DNA from 3 places in the Herbaspirillum sp. C7C8 genome. Region 1 is predicted to be linked to each of the others. Evidence: predicted binding sites of a transcription regulator. Region 1 holds the regulator's gene; each other region holds the start of a gene.
The links. The regulator FliA, encoded in region 1, starts transcription of late flagellar genes. The targets are predictions, from matches to a motif close to CTAAAGTTTNNNNNNNNNNNGCCGNTA.
Positions count from the first base shown of each region.

Region 1 (9,497 bases):
CGTCGCCCTGCACGGACTGGCCGTTCTGGGTCTGCAGGATGCCGTTCTCGTTGATCTTGAAGCTGCCGTTGCGGGTGTAGGCTTCGCCACCGTCAGCGGTCTGCACCGCGATCCAGCCACGGCCCTGCACTGCCACATCCAGAGCACGGCCAGTATCCTGAATCGGCCCCTGGGAAAAATCGTTGCCGGCCGTGGAATCCACCACGAAGGCGCGCGTGGGCAGGCCCGGGCCCACCACCGGCGCCGAACGGAAGGTATTCAATTGGGCGCGAAAACCCGTGGTCGTGGCATTGGCCAGGTTGTTGCTGGCGCTGGCTTGCTGCTCAAGCGTGTGCTTGGCACCCGACATCGCTGTATAGATCAGACGATCCATATCACCCCTTAGTAATGGCGTCCATCCCTGGCGCCATCGGTTCAAACCGGCCACCGACGACGCCGGCAGCCTTGAAGCAGGCGCGCCGCACGGCGCGCCGGGCACATCCTGTGAAACTTATCAGCGCAGGCTGACCAGGGTCTGCAGCACGGTGTCCTGCACCTTGATGGTCTGCGAGTTGGCCTGGTAGACGCGCTGGGCCACGATCATGTTGACCAGCTCGGCGGTCAGGTCGACGTTGGAGTCTTCCACCGCACGCGCCTGCAGAGTGCCGAAGGTACCGGTGGTCGGCTTGCCCACCAGCGCGCTGCCGGCTGCGCCGGTAGCCTGGTACAGGTTGTTGCCCAGCGGCTGCAGGCCGTTCGGGTTGGCGAAGTTCACCAGCACCACGGTACCCAGGTTCTTGGTCTGCTGATTGCTGTAGGAGCCGACGATGGAACCGTCCTTGTCGATCGAGAAACTGGACAGGGTGCCGGGCGGCATGCCGTTCTGGCTCTGCGCCAGGTTCACGAAGGCCGAACCGGTCTGGGTCGAGCCGGTATAGCTGAGCGAGATGGCGCTGGCAAAGTTGCCGCCGCCGGCAGCCACATCGGAGTTCGCGCCGGTCGCGGTGAGGTCGATGCTCATCGTGCCGCCGCTGATGAGCGCACCGGTGGAATCGAATGTCATCGTGCCCAGGGACAGCGGGACCGAACCGCCGCTGGTGGTCACCAGGGTCTTGTCACCCACCTTGGCGTAGACGTCCCAGCTGGTGGTGGGCGGCGTCACGGTGGTGTCCGGGTCGTGCTTGACGTAGTAGGTCTGGACGCTGTACGGATTACCCAGGCTGTCGTAGATGGTCACGCCCGTGGAATTGTTGTAGGTCGTCGGATCGGCCGCATTGAACGGCGTGGTGGTCGGCGTATCGAGGCGCGAATCCAGGTTCACCTTGGTGGTGATGGAAGTCGTCGTGGTGGCCGGAATGGCCGAGGTATCGATCTGCAGCGCAACCGGGTCCCCTCCCGAAGTACCGGCCGCCCAGCCCATCAGGTAAGCGCCGTTCATGCTGGGATTGACGATGTAGCCATTCTTGTCCAGCTGAAACTGGCCGTTGCGACCGTACATCGGCGACAGGTCGGTCAGCGACGGAGCCACCTGGAAGAAGCCATCGCCATTGATGGCGATATCCAGCGGATTGTTGGACGAACTGATGTTGCCCTGGGTGAACTGTTGTGCCACGTTGGCCACGGTCACGCCGATGCCCACCGGCGAATTGCCGGAACGGTTCATCGAATTGGCATACATATCGGCAAACTGCGTCTGCGACTGCTTGAAACCCACCGTGCTGGCGTTGGCCACGTTATTACCGATGACGTCCAGGCTCTTGGCTGCGCCATTCAGTCCGCTCAGACCTTGTTGAAAACTCATGAGATATCCCCTTGTTCCGAATGTTGTCGGTAATGACGATTAAAGAATTTGCACGACGTCGGTCGGCTTGATGGTGCCGATGTTGGAGACGTTGAGCTTGACGCCGTCCGACGCAGTCGAGACGCTTGATACGGTGCCGAAGGACAAGGTCGAGGCACTCACCGCCGTACCGTTGTTGGAGGCGCTGACCGTGAAGGTGTAGTTGCCGTCGGCCACCTTGCCGCCGGTGTTGTTGGTGCCATCCCAGATCACCGGCACCACGCCGGCTGCCTGGGTACCGAGATCGGTGGTATGCACCACGGCGCCGGTGGAATCCTTGATGGTCACCACCACCGAGGAAGCGGTACCGGAGAGGTTCACGCCGAAGACGGCCTTCTGGCTGGTGACATCATTGCCGCTGCTGTCCTTGGTGGTATCGGAGGTCAGCTGGATGCTGTTGCCCGGGGCCAGCACGCTGTGACCGATCATGTTGGCCGTGGACAGTGCCTGCGAGGAATTGAGATTGCCCATCAGCGTGGACAGCGAGTTGTTCAACTGGCTGATACCCGAGACGGTCGAGAGCTGCGCCATCTGGGTGGTGAGCTGCGAGTTGTCCATCGGGTTGCTGGGATCCTGGTTCTTCATCTGCGCGATCAGCAGCGTCAGGAAGCGATTCTGGATCGCGTCCGGGCTGTTGTCGTCCAGACTGGAAGAGCTGGTGGTGGTGGACGAGCTGCTGCTCGTACCATTCATTGCGGTGAGCAGGTCACTGGAGACGATTGCCATGATTCAGGTCCTGGTTATTGGCCGATGGTAAGGGTCTTGACGAGCATGGCCTTGGCCGTGTTCATCGTTTCCACATTGGTCTGGTAAGAGCGCGAAGCCGAGATCATGTTGACCATTTCCTCGACCGGATTGACGTTGGGCATGGCCACGTAGCCATTGCCATCGGCCATGGGATGCTTGGGGTCATAGACCAGCTTGGGCGGGGCCTGGTCCTCGACCACGGCCGCGACCTTCACGCCGCTGTCCTTGACCCCGCCCACGGGAATGGCTTCGAACACCACCTGCTTGGCCTTGTAGGGCGTACCGTCGGGGCTGGTGGCACTGTCGGCGTTGGCGATGTTGCTGGCCGTGGCATTGAGCCGCTGGGCCTGGGCGCTCATGGCCGAGCCGGCCACGTTGAAGATGTTGGAAAGAGACATGGTTTATCAACCCGGTTGGATGGCGTTCAACATGGCCTTGATCTGGCCGTTCACGGCAGTGACGCCGGCTTCGTAGCGAAGGCCGTTGTCGACGAATTCATTGCGTTCCACGTCCAGATCGACCGTGTTGCCGTCCACGCTGCCCTGGGCCGGCGTACGGTACTGCAAGGGCGAACCGCCGATGCTGCCCGGACCATTGTCGGGCGCGGTACCGGCCACGTGGGCCGCGGCAGTGCGCTCCAGCTGCAGGGGCGGCAGGGTGGTGCTCTTGCTGTCCAGCGCATTCTTGAGCGCATCGGCAAAGTTGACGTCACGCGCCTTGTAGTTGGGCGTGTCCGCATTGGCGATGTTGGACGCCAGCACTTGCTGGCGCTGGGCCCGCAGGTTCAGCGCCATCTCGTTGAAACGGAAAAAATCGTCGAGCTTAGAGACCATCGGGTCCTCCGGAAATACCGTCGCTGCGCCGCTCTCGCCTGCCCTTGCCTGGCCGCTTGCGGACTGCGCCGATGATGGAATTACGTAGGCTTGATCATACGTTCGGTCCCCGGACTCTAAGGGGCGATAAAGAGAGAAAAGCCTCCCCTGTTTGCGCTTTTGACCTCGCGCGCGCGAAGTAACATCACTGCCAAGATTCGCCTACGCCCTGCCGGCAAGTTGCACAACATGAAACACCTGAACCACCCCTTGCGCGCCCTGCGCCGCACCTTCGCCGCCCTCGCCCTGCTGGCAGCCGGCCTGGGGACGCTTGCACCTGCCCACGCCCAGAGCAGCCCCAACAGCACCAACACGGCCAATATTTCCGCTACGCCCAATACTGCGCAAAAGCAGGACTTATCAGCCTTGCAACAAGTGGCGGAAGAATTCCTGAAAGGCCAGACCTCGGGCCTGCCCGGCAGCGTCACGGTCACCATCGATCCGGTCGATACACGCCTCACGCTGGCGGCCTGCCTGGAACCGCAAGCCTTCATGCCCAATGGCGGCCGCCTGTTCGGCCGCACCACGGTCGGCGTCAAGTGCGTGGCGCCCTCCCCCTGGACCATTTACCTGCGCGCCAACGTCCAGGTGATCTCGGATTACCTGGTCGCCGCCGTACCGCTGGCCCAGGGCCAGACCATCAGCGCCAGTGACGTCACCCGCATCCATGGTGACATGTCGACCCTGCCCAGCGGGGTCGTCACCGAAGAATCGCAAGTGATCGGCCGGGTGGCCAACATGTCTCTGCGCGCCGGCACGCCCCTGCGCCTGGATGCCATCCGCAACCAGCGCGTGGTGCAGCAGGGCCAGGCGGTGCGGGTGGTTTCGACGGGACCGGGTTTCCAGATCTCCACCGAAGCACGCGCCCTGACCAATGCCAACGAAGGCCAGATGGCCCAGGCCCGCACGGCAACCGGCCAGGTCGTCAGCGGCATTGCCAAGGCCGGCGGGATCCTGGAAATCAATTATTGAGCCGGCCAGGCCGGTTTCTTTATTGATATGAAGCAATTTCCCGGAGAACAATGCCCAGGCGGAACGCAGCGGATCGCCCTGGCAGGAATGTGAAGAAAAGTACCCGAAATGCGCTGATTTCAGGTGCGGGAATGTTAAAGTTTGCCCAGAACTGGTCGATAATCCATACGACAGGCGGGTGCGCTGCGCCCCCACCCTACAAGGAATACTGCCGTGAACGTTAACGACGCCCTCAAATCCGCTGCCCTCAACACCGAGCAGACGCAGACGCAAGCCCGCACCACCGCCCAGGGCGGCGCTGCCGCCGGCAACAGCGCGGCTGCCACCGCCGCCACCTCGGACAGCGTGCGCCTGTCCAGCACCTACCAGGCGCTGGAAACCAAGGGCGACAGCAAGAGCAGCAGCTTTGACGCCAAGAAAGTGGCCGAGATCAAGGCCGCCATTGCCAATGGCACCTTCCAGATCGATCCCGAGAAGGTCGCCAATGGCCTGATCGATACCGTCAAGACCCTCATCAGCGCCCGCCCGGCCTGATCACCTTTCGTTTTTGCAGAGGATCTTTCGCATGAATCCGGCCAGCAAACTGTCCCAGGAACACGCTGCCATGTCGCGCCTGGTGGAAAAACTGACCCAGGAACAGGCTCTGCTGGCCGAAGCCACTGCGGAAGGGCTGACCGACATCATTTCCGAAAAAGCTGCCATCGTTGCTGAAATGTCCACCCTGGCTGGCAACCGTCATGCCTTGCTGGGTACGCTGGGCTACAGCGCAGATGAAGCCGGCATGCAGAAGTGGATGAATGAACAGGCCAGCGAGGCCGACCGCGATCTCTGGGCCGGCCTCTTCGAACTGGCCCAGGATGCCAAGGAACTGAACCGCGTCAATGGCCTGCTGATCGGCAAGAAGCTCTCCATCAACCAGAGCGCACTCACGATTCTGCAAGGCAAGACCGGCACTGGCAATTTCTATGGCCCCGACGGTCAGAACAGCATCAAATCCTCGGGCCGTCGACTGGGTGTGGTGTAGCGCTTCCCGCTCAGGCGCGGTACCAGCAAAAAGCCCGGCATGGCCGGGCTTTGTCGTTAACGTGTCTGCAAATGAGGCATCGGCAAATACGGCATGCTGCTCATTGTCGTACTGCGGACTCAGGCCACCCCGCTCCAGGAATGCTCGCGCAGATAGGAACGCATGCGCGAAATCGCCTGGCTGTGCAGCTGGCATACGCGCGATTCGGAGACACCCATGACCGCACCGATTTCCTTGAGGTTCATTTCCTGCTCGTAGTACAGCGCCATGAGGAGCTGCTCACGCTCGGGCAGGGCCTTGATGGAATCCACCACTGCTTCACGGAAACCACCGTTGATCAGGGTCTGCAGCGGATCATCCTCACCCTCGCCGGTCTGATAGCGGTCCAGGAAGTGCTCATGACCGCCCTCGTCGTCGTGAAAGTCCTCGTAATAAATCAGTTGATGGCCACCACAGTCGGTCAGCAGGGCCTGGTAATCACTCAGACTGATCTTCATGTGCTGCGCCACTTCCGCCTCCTGCGGCTGGCGGCCCAGTTGCTGCAGCAGGGTCTGCATGGCCTCTTCCACCTTGCGCGCATTCTGGCGGATGCTGCGCGGCAGCCAGTCGCTGCTGCGCAGTTCGTCGAGCATGGCGCCACGGATACGCTGCACGGCATAGGTCTCAAACTGCGCGCCATGGGTTTCCTCATAGCGGTTGACGGCGTCGAGCAGGCCCATCATGCCGGCCTGGATCAGGTCGTCCACCTCTACGCTGGGGGGCAGCTTGGCCTTGAGCTGATGCGCCAGCTTCCTGACCAGCGGCGCATGCTGCTCCAGCACATCGTTCTTGCCCTTTTTTCCCTTGACGTTATACATGCACGTCACACTCCCAGGCTGGCACCGTCGGTGGCCATGCGGTAGCTGCTGCCGGTCGCGTCCGGGGTCGCCGTAAAGCGCTTGGAGAGGCGCTGGAACGCCAGCGCCGCCCCGGCGAAGGGAAACACGTCCATCACCGCCCGGCCCTGCCCGGTGGCCCGGCGGATATGGTCATCGGCCGGAATCGACCCCATGAAATTCAATTGCGCCGCCAGGTAGCGGCTGGCAGCCTGGGCCATGTTGGCATAGACGGTGCGGGCTTCGGCTTCGGTGGCATCGTTGACGATGAGACTGAAGGGACGGCGACCGATACGGTCGCTCAGGCTCTTCAGGAGCACATAGGCCGATTTGATCGACGAGGCCGTGGTCGAGACCTGGATCACGATCTCGCCCATTTCCATGGTCGGCACCGGCAGCGACAGGTCGCGCGCCAGCACGCCATTGACCAGGGTGATCTCGGCCTGGCCAATCAGGCTGTCGAAGATCTCGGCCAGCCGTCCTGCGTGCGGGTCGGTGGCCGAAGGAACGCTGCGGCGGGCGATGCGCGCCATCGAAAATCCTTCCGGCAGCAGACGGGTAGCCTCGATCAAGGGACGCTCCATGCGCGCCACCTCCTGCAGCGTGGCCACGTCATGGCGCAAACCGATGCGCGTCAACAGTCCGGTACTGGCCACGTCGCCATCCACGACCAGCACACTGTGCTTGGCCTGGGACAGCGAGGCCGCCAGGTTGATGAGCATGGCGCTCTTCTCTTCCTCGCCGAGGACGGAGAAGAAGGTAAACAGTCGCGGCACCGGCCTTTCCAGCATCCGGCGCAGTCCTGCTGCCTGGTCGATGTCGTAACTAGCCAAAGCTCACCTCGCGCAGGCCCTTGTCATTCATCGACATCGCGGTCGGCCCGATCACGCCCGGCAACTCGCCCTCCTGGAACTCGAAGGGCGCGGTTTCGCGCTTCTGCTTGAAGGCGCGGTCGGCCAGATACAGCTTGTTGGCCACGTGCAGGTCTTCCGGCACGCGCTGGCCATTGGCCACGTAATGCAGGTTGAGCTTGTGGCGGATCACCACATCGAGCACATTGCCGATGGTGGCGGCTTCATCGAGTTTGGTGATGATGCAGCCGGCCAGACCGGAGCTGGAATAGGCATGCACTACTTCGTTGAGGGTCCCGCCGGTGGCGGTGGCGTTCAGGCACAGCAGGCGCTTGATGTCCACGCCGGCACCGGCCAGCATGGCGTCCTGCTCGGCCACCATCTGATCGCGCTGGCCCACGCCGGCGGTGTCGATCAGCACGGTGTGCTTGCCTTTCAACTCTTCCAGAGCGATGCGCAGGTCGGTCTCATCCTTGACCGAGTGGACCATCACGCCCAGGATCTTGCCGTAGATGCGCAGTTGTTCGTAACCGCCGATGCGGTAGCCGTCGGTGGTGATCAGGGCCAGCTTGCCGGAGCCGTGGCGCATCACGCAGCGCGCCGCCAGCTTGGCGGTGGTGGTGGTCTTGCCCACGCCGGTGGGGCCGACCAGGGCGAAGACGCCGCCGTTTTCGAGCAGCTCGTTTTCGTTGGCCAGGGTGTTGAGATTGCGTGCCAGCACCGACTTGACCCAGAACATGATGTCCTGCGACTTCGAGTTGGCGGGCAGGTTTTCGGTAATCAGACGCGACAGGCTGGCCGAAAAACCGGCCGCCAGCATTTCCTTGAGGACCACACCCTTGAGCGGGTCGCGTTTTTGCGTACCGCCCCAGGAAATCTCGGCCAACTGGGTTTCCAGTACGCCGCGCATGGAGCGGATTTCACTCATGACCTCGGACAGGATTTCGTCATAGTCCTTGCCATCGAATTCGGGCAGCGCCGAGCGCGGGCGCATATCCTGCTCGCCGGACTCCTGCGCCTGCTGCGCCGAGGTCGCTGCCCGGCCGCCAGCGGCCTGCTCGGCGCGGCGGCTGCGCCAGACGCGGGCGTCGCTGGCCGATGCAGGTTCTGCCGCGCGCGCCGGGGTACGCGCCTGGGCGGGCTGATCCAGTAGTGGCGCGTTCTCGGGGCGTGCTGCGCGAGTGGGCTGCTGCGCCACCGGGGAGGACAGCAGGGCCGGACGCCGCGGCTGCTGGGCGCTGGGCAAGCCCGACTGCTGCTGCAGCGAAGCCGCCTGGGCACGTCCATTCGGATCGCGTGCGCCGGTCGGCGCCACCAGGGTGGTCATGTCCTCGTTGGCCATGGCCAGGATCTCCACCCCGTCAGGAATGTTGCGGTTGGAGAGAATGACGGCATCCGGACCAAGCGCCTCGCGAACCTGGCGCCAGGCCTCGCGAGAAGAATTGGCGATAAATTTCTTGACGTTCATGCTTGCCCTCCAACTAGGCTGGTAACTTTAATCGTTTTCGACTCGGGGACTTCAGCGTGCGACAGCACGCGCAACTGCGGCATGGCGCGGCGCAAGAAGCGCGCCAGCAAGGTCCGCAGCGGTGCGCCGACCAGCAGCACCGGCGCCAGGCCCATCTGTTCCTGGCGTTGCGCGGCCATCTCGGTCTGCTGTACCAGCGAATCGGCCAGGCCCGGCTCGATACCGCCGGTCTCGCCGCTGGCTTGCAGTGCCTGCATGAGCAGGCGTTCGAGCTTGGAATCGAGGGCCATGACGGCCAGCTCGTTCTCGCCCGGGAAAATCTGTTGCACGATGGCCCGGCCCAAGGCAATCCGGACAATCGCCGTGAGGTCGGTCGGGTCCTGAATGCGGGCGGCATGCTCGGCCAATGTTTCGATGATAGTGCGCATATCGCGGATATGCACCCCTTCCAGCAAGAGGTTTTGCAAGACCTTCTGCAGGGTGCCCAGCGGCAGCATCTTGGGCACCAGGTCTTCCACCAGCTTGGGGGCTTCCTTGGCCAGGTGGTCCAGCAGGCTCTGCACTTCCTGGCGGCCCAGCAGCTCGGCGGCATGGGTGGTGATGAGGTGATTGAGGTGGGTCGCTACCACGGTGCCGGCATCGACCACGGTATAACCCATGGTGGAAGCCTGTTCGCGCAGGCCGCTGTCGATCCACACGGCCGGCAGGCCGAAGGCCGGGTCCGAGGTCATCATGCCCGGCAGCGGACCGGTCACCATGCCGGGATTGATGGCCAGGTACTGGCCGGCATGCGCCTCGCCATTGCCCACTTCCACGCCCTTCAAGGTGATGCGATAGGCCGAGGGTTTCAGTTCCAGGTTGTCGCGGAT
Region 1 is NZ_JABXGG010000005.1:58,338-67,834, reverse strand. Features, by position in the region: gene flgF (flagellar basal-body rod protein FlgF) at 1-373, opposite strand, end outside; gene flgE (flagellar hook protein FlgE) at 494-1,780, opposite strand; gene HWE01_RS08210 (flagellar hook assembly protein FlgD) at 1,820-2,545, opposite strand; gene flgC (flagellar basal body rod protein FlgC) at 2,560-2,964, opposite strand; gene flgB (flagellar basal body rod protein FlgB) at 2,971-3,399, opposite strand; gene flgA (flagellar basal body P-ring formation chaperone FlgA) at 3,628-4,410, shown strand; gene flgM (flagellar biosynthesis anti-sigma factor FlgM) at 4,624-4,944, shown strand; gene HWE01_RS08185 (flagella synthesis protein FlgN) at 4,976-5,434, shown strand; gene HWE01_RS08180 (RNA polymerase sigma factor FliA) at 5,554-6,291, opposite strand; gene HWE01_RS08175 (MinD/ParA family ATP-binding protein) at 6,297-7,100, opposite strand; gene flhF (flagellar biosynthesis GTPase FlhF) at 7,135-8,628, opposite strand; gene flhA (flagellar biosynthesis protein FlhA) at 8,625-9,497, opposite strand, start outside.

Region 2 (9,497 bases), on a different contig from region 1:
GGTGCGTGCCATGCCCCCGAAGAGGAAAGTCGCAGGCAAGCCCAGCGAGACCGAGACAATCGGTTGGGTCATGTCCAGTTCATTCTTGTCTTGGTGCAGCGACATGCGGGCAGCAGGTTCATAGCGATTGATGAGACAGGCGTCAGGATCGAATCCGGCGAAACCCGCCGCCGCCGCCGCCCGCCCGGCCAATGCCGCGAAGAGGGCGGGCATGGCCGGCCAGTCGCGCTCGACCAGCGGATCGCGTGACTGATAGCGATAGCCGCGACGATCCGTCACCCAGCCATACCGACCGCAATTGCTCATCGCTACCGACATGCGAAAGCCTCCCGGTGTCTGCATGTGGCGCAGGGGCGAAGCTTCCAGCACGGTGTCGATGGCGGCCATCAACCGGATCGCTTCGTCTTCATCGACAAAGGCGCGCAGCAGCAGCGCGCCCTCGGTGAGGGTCTCCATCGAAGGATCACGCGCCAGGCCAGCGAAGAGATCGCCGCTCACCGCGCGGGCTCCGGACGTGGGGGGGGATTGTCGATGAAGTGGCTCACTTCATCCAATGTCGGCGCGATGAAGCGCAGCGGCCTGGCCAGACTGCCGACCAGCGAGGCATGCGATGTGTTGTCGAAGTAGCGCTCCACCACCGGCACCTGCCGGGCGCGCAGCAGCCTGGCCAGGCCAGCGGTGTTGCGTTCGGCCGAGACCAGCCGATCCTTGTGCGAGGCGATCAGCAGCGCAGGGGGCGCACCCGCCTGCACGTGGCGCACCGGTTGCGAATCCGGCGGGGAATCGGGGGCGAAGAAAACCGGTTTCACGTCCGCGTTTTCGATGGGCAGGAAATCATACGGTCCGGCCAGTCCGATCCAGCCGCGCAGAGCATCCGGCGAGGCGCCCGCTGCGTGCAGCCAGCGTGGGTCCAGCGCCACCATGGCGGCGTTGTAGGCACCGGCACTATGTCCCATGACAAAGACGCGCTGGGGATCGCCACCCAGCTCGCGCACCGAACGCAGGGTCCAGGCCACGGCCTGGGCACTGTCCTTGACGAAATCCGGATAGCGGACTTCGGGATAGACGCGGTAGTCCGGCAGCACCGCGATGTAGCCACGCGAACTCAAGGCCTCGCCGACGAAGGCGTAGTCCTTGCGGCTGCCCTCGTTCCAGCTGCCGCCATAGAAGAAGACCACCACCGGCAAGCCAGGACCGGAACCGGCTTGCGGGGCGCCGACCGGGCGATAGATGTCGAGCTTTTGACGCGGGTTATCGGTGTTGGCATACGCCACGCCTTCGGTCTTGACGTAGGAGGAAGTGGGCGTGAGGGCATTGATGGCCGTCAGCGGTGAACAGGCGACGACGCCACCCAGGATCAGTACCGCGCCAGCGAACGCGAGACCGGCCTTGCCAAGTACGTGCATGCGCAACTCCAGCCATGAAGAAAAACCTATTGTAGCCGCGCACGACAAAGCCTTCAGGAGGGGGCGTCGTCCCGGCTCCCTGCTTCATGCGCGAGCAAGGCGGCCTTGCGCGCGATACCCCAGCGATAGCCCGAGGGCGTGCCATCCAGGCGCACGATGCGATGGCAGGGAATCAGCAAGGCGATCTCGTTGCGGGCACAGGCATTGGCTACGGCGCGCACGGCATTGGGCTGACCGATGCGCGCGGCCAGTTCGGCGTAGGTCAGCGTGATGCCTGGCGGCACCGCACGCAGGGCTTGCCAGACGCGCTGCTGGAAGGCCGTGCCACGGATGTCCAGCGGCAAGGCAGTGCCCTGGCGAGGGTCGTCCAGCGCTGCCAGTACCTGCGCGAGAGTCTGCTCGAAGGCGGCATCACCGGGGGCGAGATCGGCGTGGGGAAAGCGGTCCTGCAGTTGCTGCAACAGGGGCTCGGGCTCGCTGCCCAGGGCGACAGCGCAGATGCCCTGTTCGGTCGCTGCCACCAGCAAGGCCCCCAGCCAGCATTGCGCCACCGCGAAGCGGATTTTCTCGCCCTGGCCGCCGCGCCGGTAGACGTCAGGCTGCATGCCCAACTGCGCGGTACTGCGGGCATAGAAGCCTCCGCTGGAAGCAAAGCCGACTTCGTAGAGCGTCTCGGTCACGCTGGCACTGCCGCCCAGTTGCGCGCGCAGGCGTGCGGCGCGGTAGGCCTCGGCATAGCCCTTGGGGGTGAGCCCCGTCTGTTGCTTGAACAGACGATGGAAGTGATAGCGACTCAGACCCGCGGCCTGGGCCAGGGTGGCGGTGTCAGGCGGTTCACCGGCCTGCTCGATCAGGCGGCAGGCCTGCGCGATGGCGCGGGCCTGGCGTTCGTGCAGGGGGGGCTGGTCAGGCTTGCAGCGCTGGCAGGGACGAAAACCAGCCGCTTCGGCCGCCGCACAGCTGGCATGGAAGTCCACATTCCTGCGCAAGGGCGTCCGTGCGCCACAGGAGGGCCGGCAATAGACACCGGTGCTGCGCACCGAATACCAGAACCGACCATCGAAGCCGGCATCGCGCTGCTGCACGGCTTGCCAGCAGGTTTGCGGGTCGAGGAGCGCAGCATCGGTGGCCGGGCCCGGCATGGGGGTAGAAGTCATGGTCAGCATGGAGTGCTCCCGGAATCAGATGGCACTGATTCTAGGCGCGTGCTACCGACGATGCACTCCGATCATTGCTTTTGAATTGCTGCGTGGATGAAACGCATCATCGGACAATTCAATGATGGCAGCCATCCATCATTGAATTTTCACATCATGTGGTTCAGCTCACTGCGAGAAACGGATGCGCTGGCGCGACTTCACCGGCTGCATCACGTGTTCCAGCGGCAGCTCGTGCGATTGCTTGACCTTCTTCAAGGTGATGTTGGACTTGACGTTGGTCACGCCCGGCAGGCGCAGCAGCCGGGTCATCATGAATTCGGAAAACGCCGCCAGGTCGGGGGCGACGATGCGCAGGATGTAGTCGCCCTCGCCGGTGACGGAAAAGCACTCGGTCACTTCCGGCATGGATTCCACGGCTTTCTCGAAGAGTTCGCCACGGGTTTCGCCCTGGCGGTCCAGGGTCACGGTGGTGAAGGCGGTCACGCCCAGGCCGACCACGGCCGGGTCCAGCACGGCGGTATAGCGCTCGATGACGTGGGCTTCTTCCAGCCGTTGTACGCGACGGCTGATCTGCGAAGTGGACAGATGCACTTTCAGACCCAGCGCGCTATTGGTAATATGGCCGTCTCGCTGCAATTCGGTCAGCAAGGCCAGGTCGTAGCGATCCACGTTGATGATGCTCATTTGTCTCTCCAAAGTTCATATTTAAGAATTATTTGTGCATATTATCTAATATATCGCGCAAAAAACAATCACAAATTGCAGTCTTGACGCAATAAACTCCTCGCATGGGCCGCGCTTGTCGGCCCTCCCTATTCGAGGAGACACCAGATGGGCCACGCAGACACCCAGTTCGCCACCGCAGCCGTCAATACCGCCAATACCGCCACCACCGTCAGTGGCGACCTGTTCGACAACCCCATGGGCACCGACGGCTTCGAGTTCGTCGAGTACACTGCCGCCGATCCGGCCGGCATTGCCGCCGTGCTGGAGCTGATGGGCTTCACGGCGGTGGCGCGCCACCGTTCCAAGAATGTCACCCTGTATCGCCAGGGCCAAATCAACTTCATCCTCAACGGCGAACCCCACAGCAATGCCGCCGCCTTTGCCCAGGTGCACGGCGCCTCGGTCAACGCCATGGCCTTCCGGGTGCGGGATGCAGCCCATGTGTACAAACGTGCACTGGAACTGGGCGCTGAAGGCGTGGAAGCCAAGCTCGGTCCGATGGAACTGAACATTCCTGCCATTCGTGGCATCGGCGGTTCGCTGCTGTATCTGGTGGATCGCTATGGCGACAACGGCTCCATCTATGATGTCGATTTTCAGTTCTTCCCCGACGTGGAGCGCAACCCCAAGGGCGTCGGCCTGACCTACATCGACCACCTGACCCACAACGTCATGCGCGGCGCGATGGATACCTGGTCTTCGTTCTACACGCGCCTGTTCAACTTCCGCGAGATCAAGTATTTCGACATCGAGGGCAAGGTCACGGGCCTGCGTTCGCGCGCCATGACCAGCCCCTGCGGCAAGATCCGCATTCCCATCAACGAGAGCGCCGACGACAAGTCGCAGATCGAGGAATTCATCAAGCAGTACAACGGCGAAGGCATCCAGCACATTGCCCTGGGCACCGACGACATCTACCAGACCGTGCGCGCCCTGTATGCACGTGGGGTGCCGCTGCAGGACACCATCGCCACCTACTATGACCTGGTGGAGCGGCGCATCCCCGGTCATGGCGAAGACCTCGATGCCCTGCGCGAGCTGAAGATCCTCATCGACGGCGCCCCCACGGCGGGCCAGGGTCTGCTGCTGCAGATCTTCACCCAGAACCTGATCGGCCCGGTGTTCTATGAAATCATCCAGCGCAAGGGCAATGACGGTTTTGGCGAGGGCAATTTCAAGGCTCTGTTCGAATCCATCGAGCTGGACCAGATGCGCCGTGGCGTGATCTGACCGCCGGGCGAACGCGCTCCTGCAGCCGCCATGCAAAAGACGCAGCGCCCTGGCCGGGCCTGCGTCTTTTCGTTTTTTTACTTTCCGAGACTCAAGATCGCGCCGGGAGCGCCGTAAATCCATGCAAAGGCAACACCGCTGTCCCCTTGCAATCCCTTGCGCCCAACGGGCCGGAGTCCGCATGAACGTCGCGTATGAACAAGAAAAACCTGCCCACGCCCCAGCTGAACCGGCCATGGCAGACACGCTGGACCATGACCCCGCCGAACTGGTGGCGCAATTGAGTCATCGTATCCTGCTGCTGCAACAGCAGACCCAATCCCTGGCCCGCTTCCCGGCCAACCGCGACGGCAAGCAGCAGCGTCAGTTGCTGCAGCAGCAGATCCGCACGCTCTACCAGCAGTTGTTCGTGCTGGAACAGCAGCAGGCGCGACAGCGCAGGCGCGGCGAAAACTATCTCACCATGGCCCTGTCGGTGGCCGCCCATGCCGCACACCAGCATGCCCGTGGCGAGCTGGCGGCAGCGGTGCTTTGAGGCCGGTTTCGCTTCCTTGAAGATTCTGCCGGCTCAATAACGCAGCCGCGACAGGCTCACCAGACAAGCCGCACCCGCCAGGGCAGCGGCAAAGCACAGCACCGGCGCATAGGGCGTGGCCGATATGCCCATGAGCATGGCCACCACCGAGGCACCCACAGTCTGCCCGGTCAGGCGTGCCGTTCCCAGCATGCCGCTGGCACCGCCCGTACGCTCACGTGGCGCGGCGCTGATCATGGTGCGATTGTTGGGCGACTGGAACAGCCCGAAGCCAACCCCGCATACCGCAAACATGGCCAGCATCACGCCATCGGGCGTGCTGCGGTCCACCGTCAGCAGGGCCAGCAAGCCCAGGCACATCACCGCCAGCCCCACCCCGCCCAGCAAGCCTGCCGAGATGCGATCCGAGAGCTTGCCCGCCACCACACCGGTGAGCGCTACCGCAATCGGCCAGGCCGTCAGCAACAGACCGGCGCGCGCTGCGCTCATGCCGAGTTGATTCTGCAGCAGGAAGGGCAGCATCACGAAGACCGACATCTGCGCCGCGAAGGAGCAGAACGAAGTACCGATGGAGAGCGCAAACAGGGGAATGCGCAACAGGTCCAGCGGCAACATGGGCGCACTGGGCGATTGCAGCTTCAACAGCAGCACCAGGCTGATGGCAGTCAGCAGCGCGCACAGTGCCACCACCCAGCCGCCTTGCAGATGACCGACGGCATCGATGGTATAGAGCAGCAAGCCGATGAAGCCCATGCAAAGCAAGGCGCTCTGGCGATCAAAACGGCGTTCCGAGAGCGGATTGGCCGGCAAGGCGCGGTTGCCCACGACCAGCGCTACCAGGCCGAGCGGGATGTTGATGAGGAACAGCCAGTGCCACGAGGCCAGATGCAGGATCAGGCCGGCCACGGTCGGGCCCAGGGCATTGCCGGTGCCGGCTACCAGGGCGTTGTAGCCGATGGCACGACCCAGCAGGCGGGCCGGATAGATGAAGCGGATCAGTGCGGTATTGACCGAGAGGATCCCGGCTGCGCCCAGTCCCTGCAGTACCCGCGCCAGGCTCAGTTGCAGCATGTCGCCGCTGGCCGCGCAGGCCAGCGAGGCCAGCGTGAAGAGAAACAGCCCGCCCAGGTAGACGCGCCGGTAGCCGATCACTTCTCCCAGCGACGCCAGCGGCAGCAGGCACACCGCCATGGCGATCTGATAGCTGTTGATGACCCAGATCGCATCGGCATCGCTGGCCTTGAGATCGGCCGCCATGGCCGGCAAGGCCAGGTTGGCGATGGAGCCGTCGAGCACGGCGATGGTCAGGCCCAACACCACCGTGGCGATGGCCAGCAGGCGCTGGCGCGGCGGCAGGCCGTCATGATCGGGAGAAACGCAAGGAAGAACGGAAGTAACAGACATGACTCTGCGCGGGGGCGCCGGGAAGACAGGGAAGAAAAGGGCGTTTAGCGGAACGCCGAAATGGGCGTCAACTTCTTGTCGCGGGGAATATTGAACTTGGTCTTGGGACCATACCACTTGGTCCACAGGGCATCGATCTCGCCCTCCTTTTCCAGTGCGGCCAGGGCCTGGTTGACGGCATCGAGCAGCCGGTGCTCTCCCTTCTTGACGCCCAGTGCAGTGGGCTCCCAGGCCAGTGCGCCTTCGACGAAGCGGAACCGTCCGCCCGACTCATTGACGAAACGAATGCCCGAGGGCATCGAAATGGCCAGCGCATCGACCTGGCCCTGCGCCAGCGCCAGGAAGGATTGCGGTGTGTCGGTGAAGGTCAGCAAGCTGGCCTTGCGCAGCACGCGCCGCACCGCCTGCTCCGGGGTGGAATCGCGATTGGCGCTGATGCGCTTGCCGTCCAGGTCGGAGACCAGGTTCAGGCCGGAATCACTCTGTACGATCAGCTTGATCGGGTTCTGGTAATGCGAGGCCGTGAAATCGATCAGGCGCGCGCGTTCGCGGGTATAGCCCAAGGCCGCCGAGACCAGGTCCACCTCCCCCTTCATGAGCGCCGGCAGACGCCCCTCCACCGTCACACTGCGGTGCTGCATCTGTACGCCCAGCTTGCGAGCGACCGCGCTGCACATGTCGACATCAAACCCGACGATCTGGCCGGTCAGCGGATCGGAAAATCCCAGCGGCTCATTCTTGGACAGCGTGGCGCAGATCAGCACGCCACGCGCCTCTATCTGCCCCAGGCGGTCTGCGTGCGCCGCAGCGGGAACCAGCCAGGCCCCGGCCAACAGCAGGCTGCCCATGCCCAGTTGCTTGAGTTGCTGCGAAATCTTTTTCATGCTTTTCCTCATCGAGCGTCGAGGATAGCCCGAAACAATCCCGGATGTCACTCGCAGCAGACACTCCCATACACTTTACAAACAAATCTCTCTACGCACCAATACAGTACCCTGACAGTTTTCGGTACACATCACCTGACATGACCTGTTCACCCTGCCCTGCCGCTTCATCTGGCCGGTCCACAAGACAACGGCCCGGTCGGGTGAGGACCGGGCCGTCATCGGACAGCGATCAGACAGTCAACGGACAGCCAACGGACAATTCAGCCGTGGCCCAGATAAGCCTTGCGCACGTCGCTGTTGGCCAGCAGGTTGGCACCGGTATCGGACATGACCACATGGCCGTTTTCCAGCACATAGCCACGGTCGGCCACGCCCAGGGCCTTGTTGGCGTTCTGCTCGACCAGGAACACCGTCACGCCGCTGTCGCGGATGGTGCGGATGATCTCGAAGATCTGCGCAATCACCAGCGGGGCCAGGCCCAGCGTGGGTTCGTCCAGCAACAGCAGGCGCGGCTTGCTCATGAGGGCGCGGCCAATGGCCAGCATCTGCTGCTCGCCGCCGGACATGGTCCCGGCCCGCTGGGCCGCTCGCTCCTTGAGGCGCGGGAAAAGGCCGAAAACGTACGCGACGCCCTGCTCGATCTCGTCATTGCTGGCGAAGAAGGCGCCCATCTGGAGGTTCTCCAGCACGGTCAGACTGGGGAAGACGCGTCGGCCTTCCGGCGAGATGGCAAGTCCCCGGCGCATGATCTCGTGGGTCGGCAGCTGGGTGATGTCCTGGCCCTCGAAGATCACACGACCGCCGGAGGCACGCGGACGTCCGCACAGCGTCATCAAGAGGGTGGTCTTGCCGGCACCGTTGGCACCGATGAGGGTGACGATCTCACCCTTTTCCACCTTCAGCGATACGCCGTGCAGGGCCTCGATGGCGCCATAGTGGGTATGCACCTTGTCAAACTGCAGCATCATTCTTCTCCCAGATAAGCCTTGATCACGCGCTCGTCGCTACGCACCTGTTCGGGGGTGCCGGTGACGATGGGCTTGCCGTGCTCCATGACCAGGATGCGGTCGGAGATGCCCATGATGAGGCTCATGTCGTGTTCGATCAGCAGCACGGCCACGCCGTGCTCGCGGCGCAGGCGGTCGATCAGTTGCGACAGCTCCTGCTTCTCCTGCGGGTTCAGGCCGGCAGCCGGTTCATCCAGCAGCAGCAGGCGCGGCCTGGTGATCATGCAGCGGGCAATCTCGACGCGGCGTTGCAGGCCATACGAGAGCGTGCCCGCCTCACGATTGGCCAGTGCGGTCAGGCCGAGCTGATCCAGCCAGTAGGCCGCGCGTTGCAGCGCCTCCTGCTCGGAGCGGCGATAGGCCGCGGTCTTGAGCAGGCCCGACAGCAGGTTGGTGTTGACCTGCTGGTGTTGTGCCACCAGCAGGTTTTCCACCACGGTCATGGACTTGAAGAGGCGGATATTCTGGAAGGTCCGCACCAGCCCCTGCTGCGCCACCTGGTGGCTGGGCTGGCGGGCAATCGAGACGCCATCGAGAGCGATCTCGCCCGAGGTCGGCTGATAGAAGCCGCTGATGCAGTTGAAGACGGTAGTCTTGCCGGCCCCGTTGGGACCGATGATGGCGAAGACTTCGCGCTCCTGCACGGCCAGCGAGACGCCATCCACGGCCAGGAGGCCACCGAAGCGCATCGACAGGTTGGACACTTCCAGCATGGTTTTCATGGACGAATTCATTGCGGCAACTCCACGTGCGGACGGGTTGCAGGGAGCAATCCTTGCGGACGCCACATCATCATCAGCACCATCACCAGGCCGAAGATCAGCATGCGGTATTCGGCAAAGCTGCGCGCCAGTTCCGGCAATACGGTCAGCAGGATGGCGGCCAGAATCACGCCCAGCTGCGAGCCCATCCCCCCCAGCACGACGATGGCCAGGATCAGGGCGGACTCGATGAAGGTAAAGGATTCCGGCGTCACCAGACCCTGGCGGGCGGCGAAGAAGGAACCGGCCAGGCCGGCGAAGGCGGCACCGAGCGTGAAGGCGGAAAGCTTCACGCGGGTTGGATTGATGCCCAGCGAGCGGCAGGCGATCTCGTCTTCACGCAGCGCTTCCCAGGCGCGGCCCATGGGCATGCGCAGCAGG
Region 2 is NZ_JABXGG010000002.1:355,672-365,168, reverse strand. Features, by position in the region: gene alkB (DNA oxidative demethylase AlkB) at 1-498, opposite strand, end outside; gene HWE01_RS03905 (alpha/beta hydrolase) at 495-1,406, opposite strand; gene ada (bifunctional DNA-binding transcriptional regulator/O6-methylguanine-DNA methyltransferase Ada) at 1,460-2,572, opposite strand; gene HWE01_RS03895 (Lrp/AsnC family transcriptional regulator) at 2,732-3,250, opposite strand; gene hppD (4-hydroxyphenylpyruvate dioxygenase) at 3,398-4,522, shown strand; gene HWE01_RS03885 (FlxA-like family protein) at 4,704-5,057, shown strand; gene HWE01_RS03880 (MFS transporter) at 5,091-6,461, opposite strand; gene HWE01_RS03875 (ABC transporter substrate-binding protein) at 6,506-7,345, opposite strand; gene HWE01_RS03870 (ABC transporter ATP-binding protein) at 7,609-8,313, opposite strand; gene livG (high-affinity branched-chain amino acid ABC transporter ATP-binding protein LivG) at 8,313-9,089, opposite strand; gene HWE01_RS03860 (high-affinity branched-chain amino acid ABC transporter permease LivM) at 9,086-9,497, opposite strand, start outside.
Region 2: a site for FliA is predicted at 4,613-4,639, ahead of HWE01_RS03885 (FlxA-like family protein). Genes of this name have one in related genera too.

Region 3 (9,497 bases), on a different contig from region 1:
CGAGAAGCACAATGTCTCGCTGATCTCGATCGGCAACGGCACCGCCTCGCGTGAAACCGACAAGCTGGCCCAGGACCTCATCAAGCTGCGCCCGGAGCTCAAGCTCACCAAGATCGTGGTATCCGAAGCGGGCGCATCGGTGTATTCGGCCTCCGAATTCGCCTCCAAGGAATTGCCGGACCTGGACGTGTCGCTGCGTGGCGCGGTCTCGATTGCGCGCCGCCTGCAGGATCCGCTGGCCGAGCTGGTCAAGATCGATCCCAAGTCCATCGGCGTGGGCCAGTACCAGCACGACGTGAGCCAGTCGCAACTGGCGCGCTCGCTGGATGCCGTGGTCGAGGACTGCGTCAACGCGGTTGGGGTCGATGTGAACACCGCTTCCGCGCCGCTGCTGGCGCGCGTCTCAGGACTGAACGCCAGCGTGGCACAGAGCATCGTGTCCTATCGGGATATGAAGGGTATGTTCAATTCGCGCGCAGCCCTGCGCGAGGTGCCGCGCCTGGGCGAGAAGACCTTCGAGCAGGCGGCCGGCTTCCTGCGCGTGATGAATGGGGAGAACCCGCTGGATGCCTCGGCAGTCCACCCGGAATCCTATCCGCTGGTGGAAAAGATCCTGGTCGACATCAAGAAGGATGTGAAGAGCGTGTTGGGCCAGACCTCGCTGCTCAAGGGCTTGTCTCCGGCCAAGTATGCCGACGAGAAGTTCGGTGTGCCCACCGTCACCGACATCCTGAAGGAGCTCGACAAGCCGGGCCGCGACCCGCGTCCTGAATTCACCACCGCGACCTTCAAGGAAGGCGTGGAAGAGATCAAGGACCTGCGCGTGGACATGATCCTGGAAGGCGTGGTCACCAACGTGGCGGCCTTCGGTGCCTTCGTCGACATCGGCGTGCACCAGGATGGCCTGGTCCACATCTCGGCGCTGTCCAACAGCTACGTGAAGGACCCGCACACCGTGGTCAAGGCGGGCCAGGTGGTCAAGGTCAAGGTGCTGGAAGTGGACGAGAAGCGCAAGCGCATCGCCCTGACCATGCGCCTGAACGACACCGCGCCTGCCCCGGGCGCGCGCAACGAACAGCGCGGTGATCGCACCGATTCGCGCCGTCTGTCGCAACACCAGAACCAGCGCGGGCGTGAGCAGGCACCGGCCAACAATGCGATGGCGGCGGCGTTTGCCAAGTTGCGTGGGTGATGTGAACGGCTGACTGCGTTGTCATGGGCATCCGCTTTTGTGGATGCCCATGCCTCATGAAGTCCATGAACGATGGCTGCTCCTTGTGGGAGCAGCCATTTTTTTTTTATGCGGCCCACAACATGCGGCCCGATGCCATAGAGTTCTCCAACTATTTTTAGTTATGCCATGTAAAACGCTGCATTTGTGAGCGATGGACTCGTCTTTCATTACCATGGCTGCCCTCGTAGTCGTGTCTGTCGATGAGATGCCGCAACGCTCCTTCCTCTCGTCCAGACCGGACATCGCGATCATGGAAAGGAACCGAGGATGAGTTTGCACGTGGGAGATCGGCAGTGGTCACCGCATCTGCCTGACCCAATCAGTCAGCGGCGCGCGTTCGCCCGGCGCCCTGGAGCAAGCGGCCTGCGGGCACTTTTCCTCCAGACCTCGTGTATCCCGGCGGCCTTTGCTCCATCCCGCCTTTCTTTCGCTCCCGCATGATCAAGCGCAGCCAACTGAAACACCCGAAGCTGTTTCGCTTCCTCATCCTGATCATCGGAACATTCGCGCTGGCCGGATCGGAACTGACAGCAGGTTTTTCGATGGTGTTGCTATTCCATGCGGCCTTGCTGCTGGTGCACTACCACTGGCCGAGCAGACTCGGATGGTGGCTGATCACCGGCTGCATGGTACTGCCAGTCCTGCTGGTCACAGGACTGATATGGCGCACTTCCGGTTACCCAGTGAGCTTCGGAGACTATTCTGGTTTTTCCGTTCTCTTCGCCAGTTTCCTGATCACGATGGTGGCAATGGTCTTGCTGATTTTCTACGCCGCCCAAGTGAACAACGCCATGGTCTGAACGAGCATCCGGTGCCCCTGTCATGACCATCCTCCTGGAACCTCCCGTCACCATGAAAAATATACGCATCCAAAGAGCGAGACTGCTGCTTGTGCTCATTTTGATCCTGACCGTCCTCAGCATTTCCCTGAATGTGCTGATCTATCTATGGCTTCAGGAGCGCTTCCTGCTTTCATCCTTGCTGCTGCCGTTGATTCTGACACTGCATTACCTCTTTCCCAGCAAGGGCGGATATCACTGTATCGCTACCCTCGCCGCGGTAGCGAGCTTGTATCTCCTCTGGAAGTTGATCTTCATCTATACCTTGTTCTCCGACAGCTCCCTGCCGACAGACTATCTTGCCCTGTATTTACTGCCATCCGCGCTGCCCCTTGTCTTCTTGTTCCTCATCGTTTATGCGGCGCGTATCACCTCCGGTCCCGCGCAGACGACGCCGCCTGATGCGTCCAGCGTTCCGGGTCAGCCCGAGGCCCAAGGATGAGCAAGCGCCTGAAATACCCCGAGCTGCTGTTGGCCGTCATCGTATTCACCGGAGTCTGCATCTTTCGCGGACTGGTCTTCGCCAGCGCTTATTCGCTGTTCTTTCTCATCCCGCTATGGCTGCTGATCTGGCATTACGCGATGCCGACCCGCACGGGATGGCTGCTCATCATCGCGTTCATGCTGCTGCCTTATCTATTCATGCTGGGAGAGGTGTGGCGCCTGGCTGATTTCCACCTTGATCTTGCAAGCCTTGGTAACACAGGGATTGCAACGGCGATGGATCTTGTTCTGTCGGTGGCCTGGGTGCTCGTCACCGCTTATGCGAGTCAGGTGACGCGTGAAGACGCTTAGTCGTGGGTCATGTTTTTTATGCCAAGGAGTGTGATTTGCAATCAGAACCTGTGTATCAACTCGATCATCCCCGTCTGCTGAAGGCCTTGCTTGCCTTCATCGCCTTCGGTACTTTCAATACCATCTTGCGCCTGATCATGAGGCGGTTCGGTCCGCCGATCGGTTTCGATGTTCTGCTGCTCCTTGTGATCGCCGCCATACCGTGGATTCATTACCTCCATCCCAGCCGGATCGGCGCCGCGGTGATGAAGATACTGTGCGTGATCCAGGCCGTGGCCAGCGCGATTGAGCTCTTTCTCATCTTCGAGCCGGAATTCCAATTTTCCGGTGGCCCCGGAAAATGGTTGTTCTTCTTCGCGGCCCAGATTCTCTCCCTGGTCTTTCACTGTCTGTTGTTCAGGGCCGTCAACGTCCATGCGCAGAACAGCGGCTTTGACGAGACAGCCGAATGGCTCGATGGCCTCTCCAAAGACCGATAAAAAAAACGGCCGCCCGTTGGCGACCGTCAGCAGGGTGATGTCCAGCTTGGCGCCGGATCGCATCACGCGCTGGTACTGATCCGCGTCTGGCTCACCGAGACGGAAATGCTCACCGTCGTCTCGCTGGCCACCAGCGTGCCGCCCTGTCCATCCGCATTGCCATCGCTGCCGGTGCCATCCTCACCCTCCTGCTTGCCGCCCTTGACCTTGTTGATGAAGTCGCTCAGCGCCTTTTGAACCAGGTCGTAGGTCTTGTCGATGTTGCCGGCGATGTCACCCTGCAGCACGTTGAGACTATCGAGAATGCCGCGGGCTTCCTTGAAGCCCTGGTCGACGCCCTTGAAGATGAGATTCATGTAGTCATCGATGTTGCTGGCGTCTTCCTTGTCCGGGTTGTTCTGCTTGAAGAGGTCGAACATGTTGGTGATGAAGGAAACGATACGCCCGGCCGTAGCCTCGGGCGAATTGTCTTGCGTTGCCGCCGTCTGGATTGCGTTGTCGCCCAGCTGCGGGCGCAGGATGTCGTTGATGTTCTCGATGGCCGTCTTGTAGACCAGTGACAGCGGATCGTTCTGCGTCTGCAGCGACACCTCCAGCGATGATTGCACGATGGACAGGTTGAACTGGGCCTTGGCACCACTCACGGTGAGCAGGTTGGCTTGCTTGGCCTGGGCGATCTTGTCGCTGCTGGCGCTGTCGTCCGAGGTCGCGGACAGTTGGTCGTTGCCAGACGCCCCTGCAGAGCTCGACGAGGGGGAAGCGGAGGTGGTGGGCAGCAGGGACTTGGTGTCCACGCCGGTGGTGTTGCCGATTGCCATGACGGTCTCCTGAAAAAAAAGGGGATCCGGGCATCAAGGGGGAGACGGATCCACGGAAGCGAAACTGCGCACCATGCGCATCCACTCCATTGCTGCATAACGGCCCGTTCAAAGCGGACTTGATGTTGACAGAAATTTACATCCTTCAGTTTCTGGGATAGTTCGTTGACAAGTCTGCATTGCATTCGCGCAATCTTTCGAAGAGCCTTGCTGGAAAAGGATTTGCGGCGATACCGTGCGTGCCGTCGGGCGGCCTGAGATGGGCACAGGCAATCAAGAAAAAATGTAACGAAATGTGCGCAAGTTGCTGGCAGCGGGATTTCAATTGCAGTGAGGTAATGAAATCGTGCTGGCAGCAAGACAATGAGCGCGCACGGATGAGCTGAACGAAAACGCAACGTCTCGAGACACTGCGTTCAACGTGGGCTTTGCACCCACTCGCTCACGCCTCACTCCATCACGAACAGGCGTCGATGTTCGCGGATGGCATAGCGATCCGTCATGCCCGCGATGTAGTCGGCCACCTTGCGCGCCTGCTTGTCCAGCCGTTGGGTTTCATCGACGATGCCCTTGACCTGATAATCCGGCGGCAGCAGGTTGGGCTGGCCGATGAAGGTGTCGAACATCTCGGCGATGATGCGGCGTGCCTTGGCGGTCATGCGGTTGACCTGGTAATGGCGGTAGAGCTTCTCGCGCAGGAATTTCTTCAGGATGGCGGCTTCGGCAGCCATGGCATCGGAGAAGGCGATCAACTGCGGTGCATTGCGTACATCTTCGATGTCGCGGGGTGCGATCTCGGCGATGCGGCTGCGCGAGGTCTGGTTCAGATCGATGATGAGTGCATTGATCATGCGACGCACCGTCTCATGAATGACGCGACGGCCAGTGATGCCGGGGTAGGTCTGTTCGACCTCGCGCAGATGGCGCGCGAAGAAATCGACTTCGCTCATCAGTTCCATGGTCAGCAGTCCGGAACGCAGTCCATCGTCGATGTCGTGATTGTTGTAGGCGATCTCGTCGGCCAGGTTGGCCAGTTGCGCTTCCAGCGAAGGCTGTTTCTTTTCCAGGAAACGCACGCCGATCTCGCCCAGCTGCCGGGCATTGTGCAGGGAGCAGTGCTTGAGGATGCCCTCGCGCGTCTCGAAGGTGAGGTTCAGGCCATCGAAGGCAGCGTAGTGCTGCTCCAGTTCATCGACCACGCGCAGGCTCTGCAGGTTGTGCTCGAAGCCGCCGTGATGCTTCATGCAGTGGTTCAGCTCGTCCTGCCCGGCATGACCGAAGGGAGTGTGGCCCAGGTCGTGTGCCAGCGAGATGGCTTCCACCAGGTCTTCGTTCAGTTGCAGGTTGCGCGCGCACGAACGGGCAATCTGTGCGACTTCGATGCTGTGGGTCAGGCGCGTACGGAAAAGGTCGCCCTCATGATTGACGAAGACCTGCGTCTTGTATTCGAGACGGCGGAAGGCGGTGGAGTGGACGATGCGGTCACGGTCGCGCTGGAACTCGCTGCGCGATCCGGGCGGGGTTTCACTGTAGCGCCGACCTCGCGAACTTGCCGAGTGGGCGGCATAGGGGGCGAGATGGTCAGGCGCTTCAGTGTGCATGTTCATGCTCCGGTGCAGGCCGCCAGGGTTTGCAAGAGCAACTCCTGCGGCGCGTTGGTAATCAGAGGACTGCCCAGCGGCTTGATCAGGATGAACTTGATCGCGCCACCTTCATTCTTTTTGTCCACTTCCATGAGGTCCAGCCAGCGTTCCGTGCCCAGGTCGGGAGCCACGGTGGGCAGGCCGGCGGCGGCGGTCACGGCACGAATGCGTTCGCACGTGGCGGCATCGATGTAGCCCAGGCGCTGCGACAGGTCCGCCGCCATCACCATGCCACAGCCCACCGCTTCACCATGCAGCCACTGACCATAACCAAGGCCATTCTCGATGGCGTGGCCGAAGGTGTGGCCGAAGTTGAGGATGGCGCGCAGGCCACCTTCGCGCTCGTCCTGGCGCACCACCTCGGCCTTGATCTCGCAGGAGCGCTGGATGGCATAGGCCAGGGCGGCGTCATCCTTGGAGACCAGGCGCGCCATATTGGTTTCGATCCAGTCGAAGAAGGGCGCATCGATGATGGCGCCGTGCTTGATGACTTCGGCTATGCCGGCCGCCAGCTCGCGCGGAGGCAGGGTGTGCAGGGTGGCGGTATCGGCGATGACGGCCTGCGGCTGGTAGAAGGCCCCGATCATGTTCTTGCCCAGCGGATGATTGATGCCGGTCTTGCCGCCGACCGACGAATCCACCTGCGAGAGCAAGGTCGTGGGCACTTGCACGAAGGGCACGCCGCGCATGTAGGAGGCCGCGGCAAAGCCGGTGAGGTCGCCGATCACGCCGCCACCCAGCGCGACCAGAGTGGTCTTGCGATCACACTTGTCGGCCAGCAGACGATCAAAGATCTTCATCAGGCTGGCCCAGTTCTTCTCCTCTTCGCCATCGGGCAGCACGATCTCGGTGACCTGCTTGCCGGCTGCGCGCAGGGCCTGCGCTACCTTGTCCAGGTAGAGCGGGCCGACCTTGTCATTGGTGACGATGGCCACGCGCTTGCCCTTGACGTATTGCGGCAGCAGGGTGGGGTCGTCCAGCAGCCCGCGGCCGATGTGGATGGGATAGCTGCGCTCGCCCAGGTCGACGTTGAGGGTCAGGGAGGCGATCGTGGTGGCGGCGGAGGCGATGTTCTGGTTCATGCTGCGAAGGCTGGGTTCGGCGCTGGCAGCGCCATGAAGGATCTGGGTGGAATGACTGCGCGAGAGTGTGGTGGTGCCATCGGCAGCCTGGGTCAGGACTGCGCTGGCGGTTTCCAGGACGATGGTTTCCTCAGGTGCCGGTACCGCTTGCCAGGCACCTTCCTTGGGCGAGAGTTCCAGGTGGCTGATGATGGTCTGTACCAGGAACTGCACATTGGGCCGGTTGGTCTCGACCACGAAGTCGGCCACTTCGCGATACAGCGGATCGCGCTGGCGCGACAGCTCTTCGAGCTTGCGGCGCGGGTCGGCGGTTTGCAGCAGCGGACGGTTCTTGTCGCGCCCGGTGCGTTGCAGGATCTGGTTGATGCTGGCACGCAGGTAGACGACGGTGCCGCCTTTCTTGAGATTCTCGCGATTCTCGGCACGCAGGATCGCACCGCCGCCCGTGGCCAGCACGATGTCGGGCTGGGCTGCGAGCTCGCGGATGACCTCGGCTTCGCGGCGACGGAAGTTCTCCTCGCCCTCGATCTCGAAGATCACCGGGATGGTGGCGCCGGTCCGCGCTTCGATCTCGTGGTCCGAATCGACGAAACGCTTGTTCAGCTTTTTGGCCAGGGCCCGGCCTATGGTGGTCTTGCCGGCTCCCATCAGGCCGACAAGGAAGATGCTTCCCGTCATATCTAAGAATTCTGCGCTTTGCGCTACTGGCCAATGTCATGGCGCCGCACGTCTGCCGGCACGGTCGCCTGCCGCCCGGTGGACGGCTGTGTTGCCCGCTGCTGGCGGGCTCGCGCCCGGCGCCACGGGCCTGGAACAGCGATTTTACCGTTCTTTGCCCCGCCACCGGGGAAAAATCCCGTGGTCAGGTCCTTGCGGCTCAATACGGGCGCGGCGCGGCGACGATGCGTGGGGTCAGGAAGATCAGCAGTTCAGTCTTGTCCCGCACCTTGCTCTGGCTGCGAAACAGCGCCCCCAGCACCGGGATGTCGCCCAGCAGCGGCACCCGCGTCTCATGGTCATTGTCGGTCTGGGTATAGATGCCGCCGATGACGACCGTGCCGCCATCCTCCACCTGGACCTTGGTCTTGATGTGCTTGGTGTTGATGGCCAGTCCGCCGGGCGTGACGCTGCCCCGGCTGTCCTTGTTGACGTCCACATCGAGGATGACGTTGCCATCCGGCGTGATCTGGGGGGTGACCTCCAGCTTCAGGTTGGCTTTCTTGAAGGCGGTGGCGGTGCTGCCGTTACCGGCGGCTTGCTGGTAGGGAATTTCTTCGCCCTGTTCGATCAGCGCGGCCTGCTGGTCGGCTGTGACCAGGCGCGGGCTGGAGACGATCTTGCCGCGGCCTTCGGCCTCCAGCGCCGACAATTCGATGTTGAGAAAGCGCTGCGCGGCGGCATTGAAGAGGGTGAAGGCGAAGCTGCCGGGGGCGGCACCGCTGAGTCCATCGGCCGGCAAGTTCAGGGCCGGTTCGCGCAGGTACAGATCAGGTGTGGCGGGTGTCTGGCCGCTGCGCTCGCCGATGGCGGCGTAGCCATTGCCCACGGCGGCCCCGCGGGTGGTGGCGGCCAGCCCGAGCTTGACGCCCAGGTTGCGCGAGAAACTGTCATCGGCTTCCACGATGCGGGCTTCGATCAGGACCTGGCGGGAGGCCACGTCGATGCGCTCGATCAGCTTGCGTACGTTGGCCAGCACGGCCAGGGTATCGGTGACCAGCAACTGGTTGGTATGGCCGTCGATCATGGCGCTGCCTCGTCGCGAGAGCAGGGCGTTGCGGCGATTGGCTTGGGTGCTGCCGTCTTCGCCGATGCCCAGCGCCTTGCGCAAGGTATCGGCGCGCTGGTAATTGAGCTGGAAGCTTTCGGCGTGCAGTGGTTCGAGGTCGGCGATGCTGGCCTTCTGCTCCAGCTCCAGGCGTTCGCGCGCGAGCATCTCGTCGCGTGGCGCAACCCAGAGGACCTCGCCGTGGCGTCGCATTTCCAGCCCCCTGGCCTGCAGGATCAGATCCAGCACCTGGTCCCAGGGCAGATCCTTGAGGCGCAGGCTCAACTGTCCCGTGACCGTGTCACTGGCCATGATGTTCACACTGCCCTGCTCGGCCAGCACTTGCAGGGCGGTGCGCACGTCAATGTTCTGGAAGTTCAACGAGAGCCGCTGCCCGCCATAGGTCTTGCCCTCCTGCAAGCCCGTCTCCGCGCTCCTGCCGCCAGCGCCCGGACTGACCGGCAGGACATCGATCATCAGCTGCCGCCGGGTCTGGTAAGCCTGGTAGCGCCACGCGCCCTGCATCTCCAGCACCAGGCGGGCGCCGTCCTGATGGCCAAGTACCCGGTATTGCTGGACCGGCGTACCCAACTGGCTGGTCTCCACCTGCCGCCGCAAGGCCAGCGGTACCTTGGCTCCGGCGATGTCGACGATCAGGCGTGAGCCCAGCTGGCGTACCTGCACGGTGTGTTCGTTGCCGCCCAGTTCCACTGTCATGCGCGCCTCGCCCAGTGGGCCACGGCGCAGCTCAATCGATTGCAGCGCGACCGGATCCGCCGCAGGACGCTGCGCCAGTTCCACCATCAGACGATCCCCATCGGCGCGCAGTTGATAGGTGACGG
Region 3 is NZ_JABXGG010000003.1:103,771-113,267, reverse strand. Features, by position in the region: gene HWE01_RS05070 (Tex family protein) at 1-1,192, shown strand, start outside; gene HWE01_RS05065 (hypothetical protein) at 1,672-2,034, shown strand; gene HWE01_RS05060 (hypothetical protein) at 2,057-2,515, shown strand; gene HWE01_RS05055 (hypothetical protein) at 2,512-2,868, shown strand; gene HWE01_RS05050 (hypothetical protein) at 2,910-3,410, opposite strand; gene HWE01_RS05045 (DUF5610 domain-containing protein) at 3,410-4,165, opposite strand; gene HWE01_RS05040 (deoxyguanosinetriphosphate triphosphohydrolase) at 4,615-5,766, opposite strand; gene aroKB (bifunctional shikimate kinase/3-dehydroquinate synthase AroKB) at 5,769-7,568, opposite strand; gene HWE01_RS05030 (type IV pilus secretin PilQ) at 7,768-9,497, opposite strand, start outside.
Region 3: a site for FliA is predicted at 4,263-4,289, ahead of HWE01_RS05045 (DUF5610 domain-containing protein). Genes of this name have one in related genera too.